Regions from separate parts of the Pseudarthrobacter sp. 01T43 genome, predicted to be linked through region 2. Evidence: riboswitches for the same ligand, from Rfam matches in the RefSeq annotation. Region 2 holds a riboswitch; the other holds the start of a gene.
What was found. Region 2 has a riboswitch for cyclic di-AMP ahead of AC1DIM_RS02410 (LysM peptidoglycan-binding domain-containing protein). Riboswitches for the same ligand answer to the same signal wherever they lie in the genome.

Region 1: linked by a shared signal. The riboswitch ahead of AC1DIM_RS00350 (aggregation-promoting factor C-terminal-like domain-containing protein) and the one ahead of AC1DIM_RS02410 (LysM peptidoglycan-binding domain-containing protein) in region 2 are both predicted to bind cyclic di-AMP.

What each region holds. Positions count from the first base shown of each region.
Region 1 covers NZ_JBFTPV010000001.1:80,331-87,697, reverse strand. Annotated here, with positions in the region: gene AC1DIM_RS00380 (DNA glycosylase AlkZ-like family protein) at 1-492, shown strand, start outside; gene AC1DIM_RS00375 (nucleoside deaminase) at 509-1,012, opposite strand; gene AC1DIM_RS00370 (phosphatase PAP2 family protein) at 1,073-1,864, shown strand; gene upp (uracil phosphoribosyltransferase) at 1,877-2,512, shown strand; gene AC1DIM_RS00360 (VOC family protein) at 2,573-2,947, shown strand; gene AC1DIM_RS00355 (YdeI/OmpD-associated family protein) at 3,058-3,501, opposite strand; gene AC1DIM_RS00350 (aggregation-promoting factor C-terminal-like domain-containing protein) at 3,667-4,371, opposite strand; cyclic di-AMP (ydaO/yuaA leader) riboswitch at 4,377-4,538, opposite strand; gene AC1DIM_RS00345 (ArnT family glycosyltransferase) at 4,759-6,834, opposite strand; gene AC1DIM_RS00340 (glycosyltransferase family 39 protein) at 6,838-7,367, opposite strand, start outside.
Region 2 covers NZ_JBFTPV010000002.1:168,295-175,661, forward strand. Annotated here, with positions in the region: gene ribA (GTP cyclohydrolase II RibA) at 1-1,550, shown strand, start outside; gene AC1DIM_RS02405 (globin domain-containing protein) at 1,567-2,775, opposite strand; gene AC1DIM_RS02410 (LysM peptidoglycan-binding domain-containing protein) at 3,178-3,999, opposite strand; cyclic di-AMP (ydaO/yuaA leader) riboswitch at 4,003-4,167, opposite strand; gene AC1DIM_RS02415 (aggregation-promoting factor C-terminal-like domain-containing protein) at 4,549-5,835, shown strand; gene AC1DIM_RS02420 (TraR/DksA family transcriptional regulator) at 5,946-6,311, shown strand; gene AC1DIM_RS02425 (DNA alkylation repair protein) at 6,329-6,844, shown strand; gene AC1DIM_RS02430 (DUF1810 domain-containing protein) at 6,876-7,316, shown strand.

The DNA.
Region 1 (7,367 bases), on a different contig from region 2:
TTGACGCACACCAAGGCAGCGTTCGCCGCGATTGGTGCTGTGGAGGTCGCTACTGCTCACGGTGAGGTGCTGTGGATGATGCCCGACGACGTCGGCCGCCTCGCTGCGTTTGGCCCGCCTGCGGAGGAACAGATCCAGTTACTCGCCGGTACAGACTCGCTGGTTCTGCTCAGGCGGAACTCAGCGGACCTGTTCGCTGAACCCGACAGGGACAAGAAAGTCTTGAACTCCACCCTGGCGCTGCAGGCTGACCTTCCGGACCATCCCATTCTGGACCGCGGCCGGATCATCGGGCTGTGGCAGTACGATCCCGCAGAATCGCGAATTGCCCACTGGCTCTTCGCCGGCGCCACACCTGCGGTTACCCGGCGCATCGCCGAAGTGGAGGCGTGGATCCGGGATGAACTGGGCGACTTCCGCTCCTTCAGCCTGGACTCGCCGGCATCCCGCCGGGACCGGATCGACGCCCTGAACGCCGCCGGTACTGCCTAGGCTCTGCGGTGGGCGGTTAGGCCCTGCGGTGGGCGGCGAAGAAATCCCTCAGCAGGGCCCCACACTCGTCTTCCCTGACGCCGCCGTAGACCTCCACCCAATGATTGAGCCGGCGCTCGCGGAGGACATCGAACACCGAGCCGGCCGCTCCGGCCTTCTCATCCCAGGCGCCGAAAACCACCCGGGGAATTCTGGCCAGGACTACGGCGCCGGCGCACATGGCACACGGCTCCAGGGTGACCACGAGCGTGCAGTCCGCTAGCCTCCAGCCGTCCCCGGCGCCTCCATCGAGCTTCGACAGGGCACGCAGCTTCTCCGCCGCCTGGCGGATGGCCACCACCTCCGCGTGGGCGGTGGGGTCACCCAGATCCTCCCGCTGGTTCCGGCCGGAACCCAGCACGCCGCCGTCGGGCCCGATAACAACAGCGCCGATGGGTACATCCTCCGTGGCCAGAGCCAGGCGGGCTTCGTCGAGGGCAAGGCCCATCCACTCGCTGTGTTTAATTTCGCCGGGCGCCATGGCTCAATGATAGTTTCGATGGATATCCGGTTTGCCACGCACTAACGCCAGGAGCACCACGTGGATACCCTCCCGCAGCGGTTGAGGAAATGGTTTGGGCCCTATGCAGCGTTGACGATCACGCTTCTGATTGGCGGTGCGATCATTGTGGCGCTGGCCGTTTTGGGTGCCGAAGTGTATGACAACGTGGTGGACGAGGCCGGCCTGGCGAACCTGGACAAACCTGCCCTGTCGTATGCCGAAGACCTGCGGAACCCTTGGCTGGATTCGGTGGTGACAGGGTTTACGAATATCGGTGGCGGGATCGGCATGCCGATTCTTGGCAGCATCCTTGTCGCCTGGCTGACGTACCTGGGAAGGACCTGGCGGCCGCTGATCCTGGTGGGCGGCGCCGCGGCGTTCTCCATCACTGCCACCACGGTGGGGAAGAAGTTGGTGGGACGCACCCGGCCGGACCACGCCGATGCGGTACCGCCCTACGAAAACTCGCCGTCCTTTCCCAGCGGCCACACGCTGAACACCACAGTGGTCATCGGACTGGTGGTCTACCTGGCATGCCTGCAGTTCCAACGGACGCTGGTCCGGGTGTCATTGATCACCGGCGGAACGCTGTTCATCATTGCCATGGGTCTGAGCCGAGTCTTCCTGGGCCACCACTGGCTCACCGACGTCATTGCCGCCTGGCTGCTCGGCCTGGCCTGGGTGGGAATTGTGATCCTGGCGCACCGCCTGTTCCATTTCTTCCGGCGGCGTGAACACCGTGGGCCTGCACCCACGTTTGACCGGCCCGTGGTGCGTGATGTGGTGGAGGAGGGCGGCATTACCGGGCACGGCAAGGGCAACGCCGGATGATAGTTTTGACCCATGCGCACTCTTGTTGTGGACCACCCGCTGGTCGCCCATAAGCTCACCGTCCTGCGGGACAAAAACACATCGTCTCCGGTCTTCCGGATGCTGACGGAAGAGCTGGTGACCCTGCTCGCCTACGAGGCCACCCGCGATGTCCGCACCCAGCCTGTGACCATCGAGACGCCGGTGAGCACCACCATAGGCACCGCCTTCACCAAGCCCACTCCCTTGGTGGTCCCCATCCTCCGCGCCGGCCTTGGCATGCTCGAGGGCATGACCAAACTGGTCCCGACGGCCGAGGTGGGTTTTTTGGGCATGGCCCGGGATGAGGAAACCCTGGACATCATCACCTACGCCGAACGCCTGCCGGAGGACCTCACCGACAGGCAGATCTTTGTGCTGGACCCCATGTTGGCCACCGGCGGCACCCTGCGCGAAGCCATCAAATTCCTCTTCAAGCGCGGCGCCTCGGACGTCACCTGTATCTGCCTGTTGGCCGCGCCGGAAGGCCTGGCGAAGTTGGAAGAAGAACTTGCTGACTCCAACGTCACCATCGTTCTGGCCTCCATCGACGAAAAGCTCAATGAGAAGTCCTACATTGTGCCGGGGCTCGGCGACGCAGGAGACCGCCTCTACGGCATCGCCGGCTAGTTTCCGGCACAACGGCAAAAAGGCCTTCCGGATTCAGGAGCCCGCCGCTAGCCTGTGCGGATGGACTGGAAACTCGAGCTTGTCTTTGTCCCTGTATCCGACGTGGACCGCGCGAAGGATTTTTACGTCAACAAGGTGGGGTTCAACGCTGATTACGACGAGCGGCCCAGCGACGGCATCCGCTTTGTCCAGCTGACGCCGCCCGGCTCGGCCTGCTCGATCTGCATAGGGGAAGGGCTCAATGACGCCCCGCCAGGCACAGCCCCGAGCTTGCAGATGGTGGTCCCCGACATCCAGGCCGCCCATGAGCACCTCAAGAACAACGGGGTGGACGTGAGTGACGTGGACGTGCAGGATTGGGGCCATTTTGTGTACTTTGCAGATCCCGACGGCAACAAGTGGGCCGTGCAGTACATTCCGGGCCGCCAACCCTAAGCTCCCCGCGAGCCTAAGCCACGGGCCGCGAACCTAAGCCCAGGGCTGCGAAGCCTCGGGGTTGATTCGCCTGGGCGACGCAGCAGCGCGGTGGACGCATTGGCGGGGGCTCATTTCTTTCCGGCCTTGAGGTCGGCTACGACCTTCATGATCCGACGAGCCCGAGTTTCCGCTGTCTTGGCGTCGCCGATCGGCTCCACGTACCGGCGCTGTGTGCTGTAGTTCAGCGTGCCGTAGAACGCCTGGGCGGCCGGGTCGGCGGCCAGGGCGGCTGCGAGGTCGTCCGGGACTTCGATGATGCGCGGCTGGGTATCCAGTTCAACGTCCACTTCGACCGTGTCACCGGACGCTACGCCGGTGACGTCCCGGTTCGCCGTGCTCACTCCAATTAGATACTGCCCGCCCATGACCGCAATGCTGCTCCGGTAGCTCTTGCCGTTGATGGTCACCACCACGGGCGGACGCTTGCCTGCCCCGAGTGCCGCGACCACCCCCTCGGGAACATCAATGCCTGCCTTGTTGCCGCTGCCGATGATGGTGGTGGTGAATTTCATGGGCCAAGTATGACCCGGCGGCCCGAAGCATGGGAAGGAAGCAGGGGCTGCCGGGACGGCTGGCTGGCGGCGGGGAGACAAAAACAGCAGGCCCTGAACCGGGGGTTCAGGGCCTGCTGCATCCTGGCGGGACTTCGAAGAGTAGGGCTCAGGACAGAATGGGGTTTAGTACCAGTTGTGCGACAGGTGGAAGTTCAGCGCGCCGCACGGCGACTGGTAGCGCTCCTGGATGTAGTTCAGGCCCCATTTGATCTGCGTGCGGTAATTGGTGAGGTAGTCCGCCCCGGCGCTCGCCATCTTCTCGGCTGGCAGCGACTGGACGATGCCGTACGCGCCACTGCTGGCGTTGGTGGCTGTGGTGGTCCAGTCGGATTCCTTGGTCCACAGTGTGTGCAGGCACTGCATCTGGTCAGCGGACCAACCGTAGCTGGCCAGCTGGCCGGCGGCGTAGGCCTGGGCTCCGGCGGGGTCATTGACGGCCACAACAGGAACGGGCTCCGGTGCGGGGGCAGCTGCAGGAACGGGAGCTGGTGCAGGAGCGGGCGCTGGTGCCGGAGCGGGAGCAGGTGCGGGCTCGGCGGCCTGCGGCGCAACGCTGATCTCAGGAGCGGCGGGTTCCGGCGCAGGCTTGGCCTGCATTTCGGCCTTTTCCATTGTCAGCTGCGACTCGACGTCGGCCGTGGATAGCTTCTGGGTATCGCTGACCGCTGTCAGCGCGCCGGATTCGGACGCCTGGCCCGCTGCACCCAACCCGATCAGGAGGGCGCACGCCGTGCCGAGCACGGCTGCACGCTGTCCCAGCGAGGGAATTCGGTTGCGAAGTTTGGTTGACCCGTCCTGCGGGCGCGTTTGTACCTTGGATTCAGACATGGTTGATCGCCTCTCACACCTGCGGAGTTAGCTGTCGGGTTCGGATGAGGGCATCCGGCCACACGGAAGATCACGTGCTGGCTTCACCCCAAGGGCGACAATAAAAGCCCGGGACTCTGGGTCCCCCGCCTCTGCCTCGATCGAACGGAATCCGGGAAGCGGCAGAGCTTGGCGTCATCCGGATGTGCGGCCCGAACGGGATCCGCACTCTATCGACGGTACAGGAGCATGGCGATTAAGTCACATTTCGGTAACGAGGATCACGACGGCGGCGTGTTGCCTTGCGTCGATCGGCAAGCGCGCTTTGTGACCGCCACAATGGGGGGCGGCCCCTTCGCGGCCGCCAACCCGTTTTCAGTCCGTCGGGCTTACTCAGCCCATTCCGGTCTATCCGGCCAAGGCGTAGACCGTGGTGCCGCCGATGGTCTGCGCCGGGAAGTTCGCCGCCACCCATTGGGCTATCTGGGACGGCGCGTCCGATCCGCTGGTGGACCGCATATTCCCGCTGGCAATGAAGTAATGCACCCTGCCTTGCCTCACCAGATCCTGGAACTGGGCAACGGTGGGGGAGGGGTCTGTTCCGTTGAAGCCGCCCACGGCCATAATCGGTAGTTCCGTGGCCAGTTGGTAGCCGGCCGCGTTGTTCGAACCCACGACGGCAGCTGCCCAGGTGTAGCCGGACGCACCATCTTTCAGCGCTGCAACAAGCTCGGACGACGGCGTGGTTGCCCCGAGGAGGCCACCCATTCCGCCGGCTTGCCGATTACCGCCGCCGGCGTTCCCCCCGGGGCCGCCCTGACCGGATCCGCCCTGCCCGGTGCCGTTGGGGCCAACGCCGTTGGTGCCGAAGCCGTTGCGCGCCCCGCCGGCAGCGCCACCGAATCCGCCCGCCGCAGTCGCGCCAGGACGGAAACCGCCTGCGCTTGTCAGCGGCCCGGCACTGACGATCGCGCCGCTGTGGGCCGCGGCCGCAGTTGAAAGCGAGAAGGCCAGCGGACCCGCGAGGGATGCCGCGACGGCGAGGACCGCCGTCGTCCGCTGAACGAAACGGATCTGCAGGAGCCTACCAAACAGCACACCCGCGGCGCCGGCGAGCCCGCCGATCAGAACCAGCCAGCGGAGCCACGGACCGTATGCAGCGGTAGTGCCCAACAGGTCGAAGGCCATCAATGCCGCAGCCGCGACTGCAGCGGAAAGTAGCAGGGCCGCGACGGACTGCCGCCGGTGCTGCCAGAGAAGGACACCGCCCAGCCCGGTCAGCCCCGCGATTCCGGGCGCCAGCGCCACCGCGTAATACGGGTGGATGATGCCGGCCATGAAACTGAACACCAACGCGGTGACCAGCACCCACGAGCCCCACACCATGACCGAGGCGCGCACAGGGTCCGTGCGCGGTGCGCGGCGGCCAACCCACAGCAGGCCGGCGGCGAGGAGCAGGACGGAAGGCAGCAACCACGCGATCTGGCCGCCGAATTCGCTGTTGAACATCCGCAACAGGCCGGGGATCCCCCAGCCGTTTCCGCCGCCCACGCTGCCGGTTTCGTCGCCGGTCAGGCGGCCCAAACCGTTGTAACCGAGCGTGAGCTCAAGGATCGAATTGTGCTGCGAACCGCCAATGTAGGGTCGCAGATTCGCCGGCGTCAGCTCCACAGCGAGGAGCCACCAGCCGGCGGAGGCCAGCATGGCTGCTCCCGCCCCCGCCAGCCGGAGCAGGCGTCGGCCGATTCCTCCCGGCGCCGCCACGGCGTAGGCAAGGGCAAAACCGGGAACCACCAGCAGCACCTGGAGCTGCTTGGTGAGGAAGCCGAAGCCCAGGAACACCCCGGCCAGCACCAGCCAGTGCACCTTGCCGTCCTGGATGGACCGGAGCGTCGCGTAACCGGCGGCAGTCATGAGAAGTACCAGCAAGGCATCGGGATTGTTGAACCGGAACATCAGCGTGGCCACCGGTGTGGTGGCCAGCACCACGGCGGCGAGCAGGCCTGCGCGGTGCGCCAGCCGGGTATCACCAGTGGCCGGTGCCGCGGCCCGCCGTACCGCGAGATACAGCAGCCAGGCGGTGGCCACCCCCATTAATGCTTCGGGCACCAGGATGCTCCACGAGCTCAAGCCGAACAGACGGACTGCCAGGCCCATGATCCATAGCGAGGCCGGGGGCTTGTCAACGGTGATGGAGTTGGCGGCGTCTGAGGAACCGAAGAACCAGGCGGTCCAGTCCTGTGAGCCGGCCTGGGCTGCCGCGGAGTAGAACGCATTGGCCCAGCCTGATGCTCCCAGGTTCCAGAGGTACAGCACCGCCGTGGCCAGCAGAACCGCCGCCAACTCCACGTGCTCCCGGAGGTGTCGTGGACGGCCGCCCTGCGAACGGCCAGCTGGGGGACGGCCCGGCTCGGGGCCGCTGGCTGCCCCGCCCGTTGCCTGCTGAGGCTCGCCGGTGGCGTCGCTTGAGAAGTGGATGGCCATGGCTTACTGCTTAGTCAGCGCGTACACGGTGGAGTTGCCCACGGTCCGGGCCTGGAAGTTGGCCTGCACCCATGCGGCCACCTCGGAGTTGCCGCCGCGGCCGCCCATGCCCCCACCGCCCATGCCGCCGCCTGCGATGAAGTAGCCGATCTCTCCCTTGGACACCATGTCCTGGAACTGCGCGAGAGTCGGATATGGATCGCCGCCGTTCCAGCCGCCCAGGGCAATGACACTGGTGTTGGTTGCGAGTTCCAGGCTGGCGGCCTGGGTGGCACCGGAGACAATCGCGGACCACTTGGTGGTGGTGGCGGAGAGTAATGCGGTCACCGCGGAATCCGCCGTTCCTTCGCCGCCGGGCCCCCCGGCTGCATTGCTGCCGCCGGGTCCGCCGGCTGCACCGCCGCCGTCGGGACCGGCCGCTCCAATGGGGTCGCCAGTGCCCGGGAAACCGCCCGCAGCGCTGTCGCTGGAAGCGCCGGTGCCGCCCCGGTCGTTCCGGAACCCGGCCGCCCGGTTACCGAAGCCGGCCGCCG
Region 2 (7,367 bases):
AGATTGCCGCCGTCGGAGGTTTCCTGCTGTACCTCCGCCAGGAGGGGCGCGGCATCGGACTGTACTCAAAACTTGACGCGTACGCCCTGCAGGACACCGGCCTGGACACCTATGAAGCCAATGTGGCGTTGGGGCGCGGCGAGGACGAGCGGGATTACACTGCCGCCGCCCAGATGCTCGGCGCCCTCGGCGCCGGCCGGATCCGTCTCCTCACCAACAACCCGGACAAGGTGGGGCAACTGACGGCCCTTGGCGTTGATGTGGCGGAGCAGGTTCCCACGGGTGTACACCTGTCCGAAGCCAACCGGCTTTACCTGGCAGCCAAGCGGAACCACACCGCGCATACCATCGACCTCCCGGCTGTGGACCTCCCCGGGGGCGCCGCGATTCCGACGCAGGACGAGCTTCTGGCCCGGGTGGACGCAATGATTCCCCGGTTGCGGGAGCGGGCAGGCGAAACCGAAGAGCTCCGCCGCATCCCGGCCGCAACCATTGCCGAACTGAAGGCCGCGGGCGTGTTCCAGATGCTTGCGCCGAAGGCCGTGGGCGGGTTCGGGATGGGGCTTGAAACCTATGTGCAGGTGGTGCGCCGCCTCGCGCAGGGGGACGCCTCGACTGCATGGAGCGTCGGCCACCTTGTGGAACACGTGTGGATGCTGGCGAGGTGGCCTCAACGGGCACAAGACGAAGTATTCGCCAATGGCCCCGCCCCCTTGGCTGCGGCAACAGGAGCCCCTCCCGGATCAGCGGAGAAGGTTCCGGGCGGGTTCGCAATTTCCGGCCGCTGGAGCTTCGCCTCCGGCGTGATGCATTCTGACTGGGCGCTCCTGGCAGTGCAGCACGGCGACGTCCGCCTTCAGTGCCTGGTCCCCATGGCGGACCTGGAACTGCTGGACGTGTGGCACACGGCGGGCCTTCGGGGGACCGGCAGCAACGATCTCAGGGCTGATGCCCTGTTCGTCCCGGAGCACCGCGCCCTCGAGTGGAAGCTGTTGGCGGCCGCTGACAACCCGGGAAGCTTCATCCATCCGGATGCCAGTATCCATTACCCCATGGCCACATTCCTGAACATGGTTGCGCCGGCGGCAGCTCTCGGTGCTGCCGAGCATGCCCTGGACGAGTTCCGCAAGCTGATGATGGTACGCAAGGTCAAGCAGACCGTGGAGAAACGCCAGGCGGACTCGCCCCTCGCCCAGGCCCGGTTCACCCAGGCGTACGGCCAGGTTGCCACCGCACGCCTGCACTGGGAAGAAGCTGTCCGGGTGGTTTCCTCGTCCTTCGGACGCCGGCCAGTTGCCTTCACTGATGAAGAGCGCGCGCGGTACCGGCTCTCGCTCGGCCTCAGCGGCCAAGCCTCGGCCGAGGCGGTCCGGCTCATCCTGACCGGCTCAGGCGGCAGCGTGCACCGCCTGACGCACCCGCTCCAGCGGATCCAGCGTGACGTCAACGTGCTGCTGAACCACGCATCGCTGACCATGGACCCGATCCTGGAACAGGCCGGCCGCGGACTCCTGGATCTCGGGTTTACGATTCCCGCAGAACAGTTCTAGTCGGCGCGGTTCCGATTCACTGGAAGTCAGCCAGCCACAGGTCCGGGCCGAACACTTCGTACTGGACATCCTTGGCTGGAACGCCCTTGGCGATCAACGCACTCCGCACCGATTTCAGGAACGGCAGAGGTCCGCACAGGTAGTATTCGGCGTCCAGCGGCAGCTCCACGGCATTGACGTCCATGAACCCCTTGAAGCTTGATCCGGACGGGTCCTGATCCTCTGCCGGATTCACGAACCAACTGTGCAGGGATCCCTCAGGCAGCCGGCCGATGTCCTCGGTGACCTGCTGGCGGAGCGGAAACGAGTCCGGACTTTCGTCAGCGTGCAGGAGCATCACCCGGCGCTGCGAGCCGGCCTTCACCAGGTGGGAGAGCATCCCGGCCATGGGGGTGATGCCGATGCCGGCGCTGGCCAGCACCACAGGCCGGTCGGTGTACTCCAGCACCACATCGCCGAAGGGTGCTGAAAGCACCACTTCATCGCCGACATTGACGTCCTGGTGCAGGAGGTTGGACATCTCGCCGTCAGGAGTGGCGAGTCCATGGACCCTCTTAACAGCGAACTGCCGGTGCTGTCCGTCATCGGCGCGGGTCAGGCTGTACTGGCGCGGCTGATGTACGCCATCCTTCATGGGCATCTTGATGGTCACGTACTGCCCGGGGAGGGACGGCTTCACGTCCCGTTCGTCGGTCCGTTCCACAACAAATGTGACGACGTCGGCCGTCTCCTGGATGCGCTGGGCCACCCGCCAGGTGCGCCAGATGGTATCCGGGGAAAGGTGCACGGCGCCGTAGAGCCCGCGCTCCTTGTTGATCAGCAGGTTCCCCATCAGCCAGTACACCTCGTCCCAGGCCGCCGCGACCTCCGGGGTGACAGCGTCCCCGAGCACGTCCACGATGGCCCAGAACAGATGGTCGTGGACGATCTGGTACTGGTCCGGGCTCAGGCCAAGCGAGACGTGCTTGTGGGCAACGCGGGACAACAGGTGGTCCGGCAGTTGGTCCGGCTTATCCACGAGGTAGGTGGCGAAGGCGGCGATGGATCCGGCCAGCGCCTGTTGCTGGCGGCCGTCAGCCTGGTTTCCGCGGTTGAAGAGGCCGTCGAGCAGGTCCGGCCTGGCCTCGAACATGTGTTTGTAGAACCGTTTGGCGATTTCCTCGATATTTGCACCCACCACAGGCAGCGTTGCCTTGATGACGGGGAGGGCAGTGTCAGAGAGCATGGTGCGTCCTTCCTTGATGACCGGCTGAACCCAGCGTCAGTCGTCGTGGCTGTGCCAATCTAACAGGCTGAGCCGGCTTGGAGAAGGGCCGGGACGGCGGCGGCATTGCCTTGCAGGACGGCGTGTTTCGGAGCGGGATGTCGCATCACGTGGCAGGCGGCTACCGAGTTGCCGGGTCTGAAGGGATGCCCTGGAACCACCGCTGTGACGCATCAGCTCACTGCCTACCCGGGCGTGGATCACGCCGTCCACCATGGCACTGGGAAACGGAGTAACCAGACCTGGGCGACTGCTGCCTGGAATGACATGCTGTCCTGGTTCGGGCAGCACGTCCGAGTATGCAGCAGCGGCCGACGACGGCGGGCGGCTGGGTGCCGCGCGCCGCCGTCCAGCCGGCTGGGGTCACGCTACGTGGACGAAGGATGCGCCGGGGAGCCAGCTGAGGGAGTGGACCTGGGTCTTGAAACCGTCCACGCCGCCGCTGACAACCTGGCCGTTTCCGGCGAAGACGCCGACGTGTCCGGCGGTTATCACCAGGTCGCCCGGGGCGGGCGTGCCAACAACGCTTCCGTACTGGAAGAACTGGCCCGGGGCCAGGTCTCCGACACTCTTGCCGACTGAGCGCAGTGCCTTCTCCACCATGGCGGTGCAGTCCTGCTGTACCCCGATCTGGGAGTAGGCATTGGCCAGGATTCCCGCGCCAACTGAGCCGGCCGGGGCCTGGGCCGGTGCTGACGTTGAGGCCAGCTTGATGCCGGTGTTCGTGGGGGCAGCCGGGGCCGCGGCGGCCTTCGCTGCCGGAGCCGGTGCTGCGGCCGGAGCCGGGGCCGCGACGGCCTGCCCGGCGCTGGGGATCTGAATCTGGTTGCCCGGGTAGATGATCGACGTCAGCGACAGGCCATTGGCGGTCAGGACGTCGTTCAGTGCTACGCCGTTGGCCGCGGAGATCTGGCCGAGGGTGTCGCCGGAGACGACGGTGTGGATGTTGGCCGCGGCCGGTGCAGGGGCCGGAGCCACGGCTGCTGCCGGTGCACTTACCTGGCCCTGGGCAGCGGCTGTTCCGGAGTTGTCAGGTCCTTGGACGCCGGCGTGGGCCGGGGCGCTGAAGCCGAAAAACAGTCCGGATGCGGCAGCGACTACAAGGGCCGGCCGGCCGATCATCAGGGCGCGGGACGTGGTGGTGGTGGCTGCACGATGGCGTGCGGCAGTGTACTTCTTGGACATGGTTGATTGCCTCTCCCATGCCTGCGGGGTGAGCTGTCGGGTTCGGGTTGGAGAGACCCGGCCGGGATCGCCGCCATGATGGACGGGACGATTGCCGACTTAACCCCAAGGCCTCAGTAGGCCGTGGAAACGTGGTTCCCCCGTCCCTGCCAGTTGCATTGCGTCTGGGGTCCCGGGTCAGTGGCAGGGCTCGGCATACTGACGGGAATGTCCTGGCTTTGAACCAGGGCACCGAACGACCATAACCGGTACTTTTCCCCAATGTCACATTCCGATAACGGAATGTAGGGCCAAAATTCACCCCGCTAACGTGTTGGATTTTTCCTGCGTTCGCCACGACGGTGCAGGTCACCGCCCGGGATCCGTATATTCCCGGTCAGGTCATCCAACTGATCGTCGAATCTCAAAATACGCACGGCTGAAGGCGTTCCGGGCGCCGAAAATGGTAAGAGAGCACCACTTCCCGATGCCCGCCGCCGGTTCGCTGGGCATGCCAACCGGCGGCAATGGCCGCCGGAATCCCGGACTTGCCCGGTAAGCTCACGAACTATGTCCCTGTCTGCGCAAAAATTGCGGCTGCCCGGTCTCACGGCGGTACTTGCCCTGTCTGTGGCCACATCGTTCTCCTTGCTACCCGCGCACGCATCGGACCAGGCCCCTCACGGTGGGTTTCCGTCCTGGCAGGACGTGGAGAAGGCCAGGCACAGCGAGGCCGGCACGGCCGCCGAAGTCACCAGAATTGGGGATCTGCTCGGTGGCCTGCAAACTCAGGCGGAGTCCCTGGGCAATGCCGCCGTAGCCGCTGCTGCCGAATACGCTGTGGCACAGTCCGCTCTTCAGGCAGCCAGTTCCAGGGTGGATGCACTGGCAGGCCAGGTGGCCCATGCCCACGATGAATCGAGCCGGCACAAGAAAGAGATCGGGGCCCTTGCTGTGCAGTCTTACAAGACCGGTGGCACAAACCTGGGTTTTTTCGTGGCGCTCGACGCCATGCAGACCAACAGTCTCCACGGCCTTGACATCGTCCGGATCATCAGTGACAAGACGGCGCTTCTGGTCCACAAATCAGCGGAGTCGGAACGAATCTCGGCAGCGCTGGCAGAGCAGGAGCGTGCCGCAAAGACTGAGCGCGAACGGCTCGCCGGCGTCGCCGAAGCCAAGCTTGGCTCAGCCCGGACAGCCCAGCGCTCGATGTCCCAGCAGGTCGCGGAGCAACAGCAGCACAGCGATGAACTCACCGCCCAACTCGCCTCACTCAAAGGAACCACCGCAGCAGTGGAAGGAGAATTCCGGCAAGGCCAGGCTGCCCAGGCCGCCTACGAGGTGTCGCAGGCGGCCAAGCGGGCGGCAGCGGAAGAGCAGGCGCGCCGGCAGGCTGATGCCGCCGCCAGGGCTGCCGCCCAGGCCCCGGCGAACCCGGCGCCCCAGAACCCGGCGCCCGGAGTCCCCGTTCCAGCACCTCCGGCGGAAAGTCCGGCGCCGACCCCGACGCCCGTCGTTGTACCTTCCGTTCCGGGCGGCGCGGTCAACGACCCCGCGGCAGCGAGAAACTACGCTGCGGGACGGCTTTCCGGCTTCGGCTGGGGCCAGGACCAGTTCCAGTGCCTGGCCCAGCTGTGGACGAAGGAATCCAACTGGCTCACCACCGCCACAAACCCCGACTCAGGGGCGTATGGCATCGCTCAGGCGCTGCCGGCCAGCAAGTATGCAAGCTCAGGCAGCGACTGGCTCACCAGCTACCGCACCCAGGTCGAATGGGGACTCGGCTACATCCTGGACCGCTACGGGTCTCCGTGTGGCGCCTGGAACCACTCCGTGATCAGGAACTGGTACTAAGAGCCCACCGCCACTCGTTGATCCGCCTGCCGTCCATGGCTTCCACCGTGGCCGGCGTCCCGGACGCGGGAATGAAGGGACAGCGGACGGGGCGGCGCTAGGCTTTTCCCATGGCTGACTATGAACGGTTCCGGATCCTGCTGGAGGAAGAGCGGGACCGGAAACTGGCACTGCTTCCGGCGCTGCGGGCGGACATCTCGTCGGCCAATGCCGCCCGCCAGGATTCCAATGTGGACGACGAGCATGACCCGGAGGGCGCCACCATTGCTTTCGAGCTGTCGCAGGCGTCGGCGCTGCTGAACCAGAGCAGCGCCGGGCTGGCCGAGGTTGAAGCCGCGCTGCACAGAATCTCGGACGGCACGTATGGCATGTGCGCCGTTTGCGGCGGCCCCATCGCCGAAGGCCGCCTGGAGGCCAGGCCATGGACCCCGTACTGCATCGAACATGCCGCCGCCGGACGCCAGGGCCGGCGGTGACGCCATTGAATCAAAGAGTGCAGGACGCTGCCGGCTTTATCGATACCACCCTGCAGAATGAAGGCATCTGGTACCGGGCCGAAGAGGTGGAGTCACGCGTGGGCGGGGCCCTCAGTTCCTACGGGGCATCGGTGGGGGCCGTGCGGGGCACTGTCCGGGACGCCGGCACGAAGTTCAAGGGTCTTGGCCACGACGACGTGACAGCACTCGCCTCGCAGCTCTGGGGCCAGCCCGGACCGGGCAGGCGGCCCGTCTACGAGCGCCGGCTCGCCGCCGTCGTGCTCCTGCAATCCAGGGTGTCGCTCCTGCGCCACTCCGACCTGACAAGGTTGGAAGGCTTCATCCGGTCAGGGCACACGGCCGAACTGGTGGACCCCCTGGTCGCCGACGTTGTGGTTCCGCTGCTGGCGGCGCTGGACGGCATGGACCGCCAACGTGCCGGCGTGGTGATCGCACGCTGGAGCCAGGACCCTGACCGGTGGGTCCGACATGCGGCGGTGCTTTCCGCTGACATCACAGCCCGTACGGCCTGAGACCTCGCACCGCCGCCCAAAGGAGACGCACATGCCCAACACCTACAACCTGGAACGTTTTGTTGAAGCCCAGAACAGCGGCGGCACCTACGGGCAGGCATTGTCCGAACTGCAGACGGGCAGCAAGAGGGGCCACTGGATGTGGTTCATTTTCCCGCAGATCGCCGGCCTCGGCAGCAGCCCCACATCAGTCAGGTACGCCGTCACCTCCTTGGCAGAGGCCCAGGCCTACCTGAAGCATGACGTCCTGGGACCACGGCTCCTCGAGTGCAGCGCGGCGGTTTCCACCCATGCAGGCCGTTCCGCCGTCGAGATCCTCGGCGGCATTGATGCGAAAAAACTGCACTCCTCCATGACGCTGTTCCTGCGCGCAGCGCCCGGGGAGACTGTTTTCAAGACGGTGCTGGCCCAGTTCTTCGACGGCGAACCCGATCCCGCCACCGACGAACTGCTTGCGGCGGCCAGGGAGTGACCCGTCGCCGGACAGCACTCACGGCCGGGCGGCGGCCTCGGCGAAGGTGTC